One region of the Sporacetigenium sp. TC11 genome, then DNA from elsewhere that is predicted to be linked to it. Evidence: a T-box and tRNA genes for the amino acid it is inferred to sense, from the RefSeq annotation. Region 1 holds a T-box; the other holds one or more tRNA genes.
What was found. The T-box of region 1 lies ahead of metG (methionine--tRNA ligase). A T-box ahead of a tRNA ligase gene usually reads a tRNA of that ligase, here a tRNA-Met.
Positions count from the first base shown of each region.

Region 1 (5,044 bases):
CATCATATAATGATATTAAATCAGCCTCCGCCTTTCCTTGCTCATTATATATTCTAACAACTTTTTTGTATCCTGGGTTAGTTATTTTTTCAGGATCTTCAGATACTTTTATTTTTGGATCAAATTTTCCGTTTTCATAAGATGCAACAATTTTATAAACTCCACCTAAAGATGGCGAATCACTAGATGTTATAAGCTTAGTACCTACACCCCAAGAATTTATTTTAGCACCAGCAAGTTTAAGCTCTGTAATAGCATGTTCATCTAAGTCATTAGACGCAGTTATAGATATATCTCCAAATCCCGCTTCATTGAGCATTTTATATGCTTCCTTAGATAAATATGCTAAATCTCCAGAATCTAATCTTATACCAAGTGGCTTATATCCCTTTTCAGCTAGCTCCTTAAATACAGTAATGGCATTTGGAACTCCACTATTTAATACATTGTAAGTATCTACTAATAACAAACATTTGCTAGGGTAAACCGCAGCATATGCTCTAAAGGCTTCAAGTTCATTATCAAATTTTTGTACCCAACTATGAGCATGAGTTCCAGCTATAGGAACATCAAACATTTGACCTGCTAAAACGTTAGCAGTACCTGCACAACCCCCTATAATAGCAGCCCTAGATCCATATAAAGCGGCATCAGGCCCTTGAGCACGTCTTGAACCGAATTCTAAAACAGCATCTCCTTGTGCAGCAGAACATACTCTAGATGCCTTAGTTGCTATAAGAGATTGGAAATTTACTATATTTAACAAAGCAGTTTCTATTAATTGTGATTGGTATAGAGGTGCCTTCACTGTAATTATAGGTTCATTTGGAAACATTATGCTCCCCTCTTCAACTGCATATATATCTCCTGTAAATTTAAATTCCTGTAAAAGTTTTAAAAATTTATCGGAAAATAAATTCAAGCTTTTTAGATATTCTATATCTTCATTTGAAAAGTGTAAATTATTAACATAATCTACAAATTGCTCTATACCACAAACTATTGTATATCCACCTTTACATGCATTTTTTCTAAAAAACATATCAAATACAACAATATCCTCATGGACACCGTTTTCAAAATAACCGTTCATCATTGTAAGTTGGTATAAATCCGTAAGAAGTGTTAAATTTCTCATGCTTATTCTCCTTATCATATTATGTATATAGTAAAAAAATTAGAAAAGCCCATAATATTATGAAAACATAATATTAATCAAGTTTCAAGTATAAACCCTTAACTTAAAATCATAAAATTTAGTTAAGGGGGGATTATTATAGCTAAAATTTGGTTTTATATGATGAGTATAGGCATAGTAGGGAGTATTTTATGCAATAAACTTCCTAGTCTAAATACAACTATTATAAGTGAAGCCTCAAGAGGCGTAGAGTTCACTATAAGCTTAATAGGAATAATGGCCCTATGGATGGGAATAATGAATATAGCAAAGGATTCAGGATTAATTGATAAACTAGGAAAATCCTTATATAAGGTTCTAAAAAAGCTATTTCCATCTATTCCAAAGGGTCATAAAGCAATGTCTTATATGCTTATGAATATGGCTTTAAATATTTTAGGTGCAGGAAATGGAGCAACTGCTTTTGGCCTTAAAGCTATGGAGGAATTACAAACTTTAAATCCTAAAAAGGATACAGCTAGCAATGATATGATTATGTTTTTAGTTATAAACATATCATCAATTCAGATAATACCTTTTACAATGTTAAAGATTAGATTTGACAATGGAGCAACAAATCCTAATGAAATAATAATGAGTACCTTATTTGCAACTACAATATCTACTATAGTAGGAATAGTATCTTGCAAGCTACTACAGAGGAGGATTAAATAATGATAGATTTATTATCTAACTTATTAGTTCCTCTTATAATACTCATAATAATTGTATATGGTAAAATGCAAAAAGTAGACATATATGATAGTTTTGTAAAAGGAGCACTTGATGGTATAAAAACTACATATAAAATAGCACCTGCTATAATAGGTATATTCTTAGCCATTGGTGTATTTAAAAACGGTCAAGGACTATACGTTCTAGAATTATTATTCTCACCTGTAGCTAAATTATTTAGCATACCTAAAGAATTAATAGGGTTAATACTAGTAAAGCCGCTATCTGGAAGCGGAGCACTTGCCATGTATGCAGAACTTGCATCTAGAGTTGGAATAGATTCTATAATAGAAAAAATGGGAGCAACTATAGTAGGAGCCTCAGAAACTATTTTTTATACCATGGCTATATACTATGGAAGCCTAAAAATAAAACACACTAGACATACTTTGACTTGTGCTATGCTTAGCCATATAGCAGGGGTTTTGGCATCTGTATTTATATGTTATGTAATTTTTTCCTAAATATATTAAAAAATTGTAAAAAAATACTACATGAATATTAACTCCTATACTATGTAAAAACTAATAGAGAATAAATACTCAAAAAAGGAGTGATATCATGAAATCTGATAAAATGAAAAGTCACAAAAGAAATCAATACGAAAATGCATTTATTTTAAAAGAAATGGTAGCAGATCCTCAAGTAAAAAATATGGGATTTGAGTATTCAAACGAAGTTCTTCAAGATATAGATTTAGATTTACCAAAGACGACGAATAAGACTATGAGCAAAAGAGTTTCTAAATAATATACTTGACAGAGATAATAATATTATATAGAATTTAATTTAAAAATATTGGTAATAATTATATTATAAAATACAAGCTATGAAGAGAAGAGTAAATAAAATATTTTATCTACAGAGAGCTAGAAAAGGTGAAAGCTAGCGTTAAAAGATTTATTGAACATGGTCTCTGAGCTTTTCATCCGAACAACATAAACTATGTTTTTAAGATGAAACGATTAGACTCGTTATAGTCTACAAAGATATCTAAAATTTTTAGATAACTAGGGTGGTACCGCGAATAAACTCGCCCCTATATTGTATAGGGGCGTTTTTTTATTACAAAAAAACAAGGAGGAAAACAAATGCAAAAACCAACTTATTATGTGACGACACCTATATACTATCCAAGTGGCAATCTTCATATAGGACATACTTATACAACTGTTGCAGCAGACGCTATAGCTAGATTTAAACGTTTTAGTGGATACGAGGTAAAGTTTTTAACAGGAACAGATGAACATGGAGAAAAAATACAAAAGACAGCTAAGGAAAAGGGATTAAAAGAAATAGAATACTTAGATGGAATGGTAAACAATATAAAAGAATTATGGAGTACAATGGATATATCTTATGATGATTTTATAAGAACAACAGAAGAAAGACATAAGGTAGTTGTTCAAAAAATATTTGCAAAGTTATACGATCAAGGGGATATATACAAAGGAGAATACAAAGGATGGTATTGTACTCCATGTGAAAGCTTTTGGACAGAATCTCAGTTATCAGAAGATAAAAAATGCCCTGATTGTGGCAGGGAAACTTATATAGCAAAGGAAGAAGCATATTTCTTTAAATTATCTAATTATCAAGATAAACTTAAAAAACTATTTATAGACAATCCTAACTTCTGTTTCCCTGAGGCTAGAAAAAATGAAATGATAAGCAATTTCTTAGATAAAGGTCTTGAAGACTTATGCGTATCAAGAACTACTTTTGATTGGGGTATAAAAGTTCCATTTGATGAAAGACACATTATATATGTATGGTTTGACGCTGTATGTAACTACATAACTGCACTTGGATATATGAGCGAAGATGATAGTGATTATAAAAAGTTCTGGCCAGCAGAAGTTCATATAGTAGGCAAGGAAATAGTTAGGTTCCACAGTATAATATGGCCTGCTATACTTATGGCATTAGGAGAAGAAGTACCTAAGCAAATATACGGTCATGGATGGATATTGTTTGCTGATGATAAGATGAGTAAGTCTAAAGGCAATATAGTTTATCCAGAGCCGTTAATAAATAAATATGGAATAGATGCTCTTAAATACTTCTTACTTAAAGAATTTGCATTTGGACAAGATGGAAGTTATACACATAGAAACTTTGTAAGTAGAATAAATTCGGATCTGGCAAATGATTTAGGTAACTTAGTAAGCAGAACTGTTGCAATGGTAGAAAAGTACAACAACGGAATAATACCTATGTCTACAGAATCTTCTGATGTAGATGTTGAACTTAAAACTCAAGTTTTATCTTCAAGAGAAAACTTTGAATCTGAAATGAACAAACTTCAGTTTAACGATGCGCTAGAAGAAGTATGGAGAGCAGTTAGAAGAACTAATAAATATATAGATCAAACTATGCCTTGGGCACTAGCTAAAGATGAGTCTAAAAAAGGTGAGTTAGATGCTGTATTATACAACTTATGTGAATCTATAAGAATAATAGCTACCCTTGTAAATCCAATAATGAAGGATACTGCTAGCAAGATATATAGACAACTTGGAATAGAAGGAATAGAAGATTTAACTAGCTGGGAAAGCACTGATAGATTTGGACTTATAAGAGAAAACACTAAGGTATCAAAAGGTGAAGTATTATTCCCAAGATTAGACATTGAAGAAGAAGTTAAAGCTTTAGAAGAATTATTTGCTCCAAAGGATGAAGTTAAAGAAGAACCACTAACTCACAAAGAAGAAATAACTATAGATGACTTTGACAAAGTAGAACTTAGAATAGGTAAAGTATTAAGTGCCGAAAAACATCCAAAGGCAGATAAATTATTAGTATTTAAAGTAAAAGTAGGAAGTGAAGAAAGACAAATAGTTTCTGGAATAGCTAAATACTATAAACCAGAAGAAATGGTAGGAAAACAAGTTATAGTTGTATGTAACTTGAAGCCTGTTAAACTAAGAGGTGTAGAATCACAAGGTATGTTACTTGCTGGATCTGATGATAATAATTTAGCAGTGGCAACAGTTGATGGAGTAAAAGACGGAAGTATTGTAAGCTAGGAGTGATAATATGTTATTTGACTCACATGCACATTTAGATAATTCTAGATTCGATGAAGACAGAGAAGATTTAATAAATAAGTTAAAAGAAGAAAAAATAAAA
Region 1 is NZ_JBYVNY010000009.1:78,599-83,642, reverse strand. Features, by position in the region: gene ACUSRV_RS12920 (nicotinate phosphoribosyltransferase) at 1-1,138, opposite strand, end outside; gene ACUSRV_RS12915 (nucleoside recognition domain-containing protein) at 1,298-1,852, shown strand; gene ACUSRV_RS12910 (spore maturation protein) at 1,852-2,376, shown strand; gene ACUSRV_RS12905 (hypothetical protein) at 2,474-2,662, shown strand; T-box leader at 2,733-2,956, shown strand; gene metG (methionine--tRNA ligase) at 3,004-4,941, shown strand; gene ACUSRV_RS12895 (TatD family hydrolase) at 4,952-5,044, shown strand, end outside.

Region 2 (5,044 bases), on a different contig from region 1:
TTCATTGGCCTAAATTAAAAAAGGCTGTATCTTTTTAGATACAACCATTTGATTTATTTAATACTTTTTTATAAACATACAATAATATATAAGCAAAGACACACATAACCACACAAATTGCAAATGCCCATGATATTGAAATTTCAGCAGTCTTACCTATAATCACATTAGCACCTGAACTTGCTAAACTTCCAAACATTGAAAATATTGATAAAAGAGTCGCCCTATCAGAGGTATTTATACTTTTATTTTCTATGTTTAAAACTATAGGTAAAATTATAGCTGCACTCCCAAATATAAGAACTATTGAAAGTATAGTTAATATGGCATTAGATGTAAACACAAGTATTGTACAACATATAGCAATAATAATATACAAAATTTCAATACTTCTGTTATTACCTAGCTTAGCGCTTACTTTATAAGATTTAACTGAAATTAACTTCGCTATTTGCATAACAACTGCTAATATTCCAAAATATTTAATATCAATTCCACTTCTCAAATACTGTGATTGATTTAAAAATATTCCTACTACTTGAACTACTTCATTTATTAAAGCAAATGAAATCACCAGTATTATAACGCTTTTGTTTTTAAAAGCTGTTAATAAACTTTGCTTAAATTTGGGCTTTTCTTCATAAGCTACACCCACACCTTTTATAAACAAGGTTAATATTGCTGCAACTGCATAAGGTATAATAGTATAAAATGCAGTACTATCCATAGATTGCTTAACAAGTACTCCATACATAAATGAAGCAATTAAATAACCACCAGTTGAAAATGCACTATATATGCCAAATACCTTTTCACTTTCTTCTTTATTTATCGATGAATACATTAGAGCAATATCACACCCTGAAATTCCTGCCAAAGATAATGATAATAATACTCTTTCCAAAAAGAACATCTCAAATGAGTTTGCTTTATAAAAGATTATTTTTGATATAAAAAATACAAAATTTGAAATAACTAGTGTTTTTTTATACCCAAATTTATCTGCAAACCATCCCCATGGTATCTCAAAGATAATCATTAATATCCACGATATAGATTCTATTAAAAACATATCAGACAAAGATAAGTTTCTATTTTGTCTATACAACGTAGCTATAGGCCCATAAAAAACAAACCCTTGTAAGAATACAATAATGTACATCAAATAAACGTTGACCTTTTTATTCATTTTTAATACACCCCCAAAATTACATTACAAAAAAACCTCTTTTTTAAAGGTTGTTTTTAAAATATCTTGTGATTTTGTTGTGTATTAAATAGGTCTATACATTTATTTTCCTCCTTACGGTTTAGTTTATATTAATAATTTATCATATTTTTAACATAAATATGCTTATTTTTACCATACCTAAATACAATTATATTCCGGTTTTATCTTACAAATCTTTTTAGATATATTATTCTTGTAGAATTAAATTCCTTTTATTGTAATTAATTGTTATTTTGTAAACAGCTCTGTTGACACTAGATATCTCAATACCATATAATGTAATTAAGTTATAAAAACATAGTTTTAAGGGGGATATGCTAATGAAAAAGATTTTAGGATTAGGTTTAACAAGTTTAATGACTGTAGCGCTACTTAGTGGTTGTACATCTACTAAAGAAACAGCAGCTCCAGCTACTGAACCAACAAGCGCATTAAAAGATGGTGCTTATCATGCAGAATACGATAGAACTGATGTTAGAGATTGGATAGCATTTGTTGATATCACTGTTAAAGATGGCAAAATAACAGAAGTAAATTATGACTATACAAATGAAGCTAAGGAAATGAGAACAAAAAACCAAGGATATATAGATGGTTTTAGCAAAGCTAATGGATATACACCAAGAGAAGGTTTTGATAAACTTGGAGCTAACTTAATTGAAACTCAAGATGCATCAAAAGTTGACGTTGTGACTGGTGCTACTCATTCATCAAGAAACTTTAATGAACTTGCAGCTGCTGCAATAGAAAAAGCAAAAACTGGTGATACTGCAAAAGCAATAGTACCTCTTTATGAAGATGGTTCATATAAAGTTGAAGCAACTGATTTCGATGATAAAGGTTGGAAACCTTTTGTAGAACTTGAAATAAAAGATCATAAAATTGCAAATATAAATTTTGATTACATAAATAAAGACGGAAAATTAAAAACTGAAGATGCAGCTTATAAAACTAAGATGGATGCAGTTGCAAAAACTTATCCAGAAAAATATACTGCTGAATTAGAAAAACAATTAGTAGAAAAACAATCTATTTCTAAAGTTGACGTTGTAACAGGAGCTACACATTCTGTTGAAAACTTCAAACTACTAGTAGAATATACTTTAGATGATTTAGCAGAAATAGGTAAAACTGGTACTGCTACTATGGATATGAGTGCAGAATAAAAATAATATATAACAACAAAATCCCCGACAGGAATGTCGGGGATTCTTTTATATGATACCTTCTATTTGATAAGTTTTTAGAAGTTTAATTATATAGCTTAGTGTGCAAAACTCCTTATCTAAGTTTTCTTTAATAGCGTTTAATCCATTTATTAAAGTTCCCTCATCAAAGTTTTCAAGTAGTATCATCATGCTTATTGGACTAACAGATCCATTCTTTGTATCTAATACCCTTGCAGCTTTTACATACTCATTAGTCATTGCCTCTTTAGCAGCATTTTCAAGTTCTTCACTAATTTCTAGTTTTGGCATTTCATCAAATATCTTAACATTTGAATTTGATAAATCTAAATTAACTGCTTTATTTATATCTGTGGATACAAATATAACATTTTTGAATTCTGCTCCTTTAAAATCTACGCCTTCTAAATTTGCAGAGTCAAATACTACATTTTCAAATTTAGCTTGTTTAAACTTACTTCTTTTTAAATTTGTAGCAACAAATTCAGCAGATTCAAATGTACATTCATGAAAATCACATGACTTAAATTGTGCACCTCTTAAACTTGCATAATTAAAGTTTGAACCTGAAAAATCGCAGTTATAACAATTACTCCTTCTTAGGTCTTTGTACATAAAATTCTTGTTTGTTTTTTTTATGTTGTTATAGTTAAAATTATCAATTACCTTTTTCTGTATAGCCATAATTACCTCCATCAAAATATGTTCTACTTTAGTTTATTATTTACTTATTTTTATCCTAATAATACTTAAAAAACTCTTATATCAAAAGATATAAGAGTTTGGTTTTATACTTTATTGGTTGCGGAGGCAGGACTTGAACCTACGACCTTTGGGTTATGAGCCCAACGAGCTGCCAACTGCTCCACTCCGCGATATTGTGATTAAATTATAGTAATTTTTGGTTGCGGAGGCAGGACTCGAACCTACGACCTTTGGGTTATGAGCCCAACGAGCTGCCAACTGCTCCACTCCGCGATATTGTGATTAAATTATAGTAATTTTTTGGTTGCGGAGGCAGGACTCGAACCTACGACCTTTGGGTTATGAGCCCAACGAGCTGCCAACTGCTCCACTCCGCGATATTGTGTTGTTTCATTGCCTAAATACTATAATAACACACATATTATAATATAGCAAATTTATTTTATTATAAAATAAAATCATCTACATAAATGTATAACTTATGGTATTTATCAGTGACCATTAATACATCCAATTACATATAATGTAAATAAGACTAGCTCAATATTTTATTAAGGAGAGAATGGTTTATATGTGGAAAGAATGTATTTGTGGAAAGGATTGTAATTCCTATCTCGAGTCTTTCTTCAATTCAATAAGCGAAGGGGTTGCCTTTCATAAGCCAATTACTGATGATAATGGTGATCCTATGGACTATAACTTTTTAGAAGTTAACAATGCTTTTACAGACATCACTGGATTGACTCGACAGGATATCGTAGGAAAAAGATTTTCAGATCTTAGATCTATTTTGAATGAATTTTGGATTGATACTTATGAAAAAATTTTAACATCAGCCATACCGATTAGTTTTGAAACTTATAATAAACAATTGGATAAGCATTTTAGAGTTTATACATTTGGTTTGGCAAATGGCAATTTTACCAGTTTATTTGCTGATATAACCGATTTGAAAAAAACTAATGAACTTATGAAAAAACATAAACTTTTATTTGATAATGCACAAGATATTATTTTCTATGCAGACATTAATGGTAACATAATAGATGCTAATATGAGTGCTATTTTAAAGTATGGATATACTCTCAGCGAATTAACTAAATTAAATGTTCTAGATTTAAGACACAATTTAACTAATCACTTATTCCAAGAACAAATGAATATAGCTGATAAAAATGGTCTTACATTTGAATGCACACATATTAAGAAAGATGGAAGTAGTTTTCCTGTAGAAGTGAGCGTTAAAAGTGTACTAGTTGATGAAGAAAGATTGAGAATTCACATTGTCAGAGATATATCTGAAAGAAAAATAGTAGAAGAGAAAATGTTGTATCTTGCAAATTATGACTCACTTACTGGAATACCAAATAGAAGCTACCTTATGAAACACCTAAATTTAATATTAGAAAGTGCTCGTAGAGGAAATTTCAAATTTGCTTTAATGTTGTTTGATATTGATAAGTTTAAAAGAATTAACGATGTATATGGACATACCTGTGGCGATGTTGTTCTTAAAGAAATTGCCCAAATTGTTCAAAATACTATTAGTGAAGTAGATTTTGTTGCAAGGCTTGGCGGAGATGAATTCGTAATAATTCAACCTTATGTAGATAGTTACGAAGATGCATCTACCCTTGCCAATAAAATTTTAGAAAAACTTAAGACCCCACTAAAGTTAGATGAAATAGAGTTAACTATATCTTTGAGTATAGGTATATCTATTTATCCCAATGATTCAACTGATATAGAAACACTTATAACTTATTCTGATAAAGCTATGTATATTGCAAAACAAACTTATGGAGGATCTTTTGAATTTTACTCAAATATTAAGGATATATATTAATAAAAAGGTTGTATCAATTTTTGATACAACCTTTTTTACTAGTAATTTTTTTTAGGTCTTAAGTCCGATTGACTT
Region 2 is NZ_JBYVNY010000002.1:186,711-191,754, reverse strand. Features, by position in the region: gene ACUSRV_RS03860 (MFS transporter) at 35-1,189, opposite strand; gene ACUSRV_RS03855 (FMN-binding protein) at 1,552-2,397, shown strand; gene ACUSRV_RS03850 (pentapeptide repeat-containing protein) at 2,446-3,102, opposite strand; tRNA gene ACUSRV_RS03845 (tRNA-Met) at 3,218-3,293, opposite strand; tRNA gene ACUSRV_RS03840 (tRNA-Met) at 3,321-3,396, opposite strand; tRNA gene ACUSRV_RS03835 (tRNA-Met) at 3,425-3,500, opposite strand; gene ACUSRV_RS03830 (PAS domain-containing protein) at 3,695-4,969, shown strand; gene ACUSRV_RS03825 (hypothetical protein) at 5,008-5,044, opposite strand, start outside.
Region 2: it encodes a tRNA-Met, which carries the amino acid that the T-box ahead of metG (methionine--tRNA ligase) is inferred to sense. The anticodon was not compared.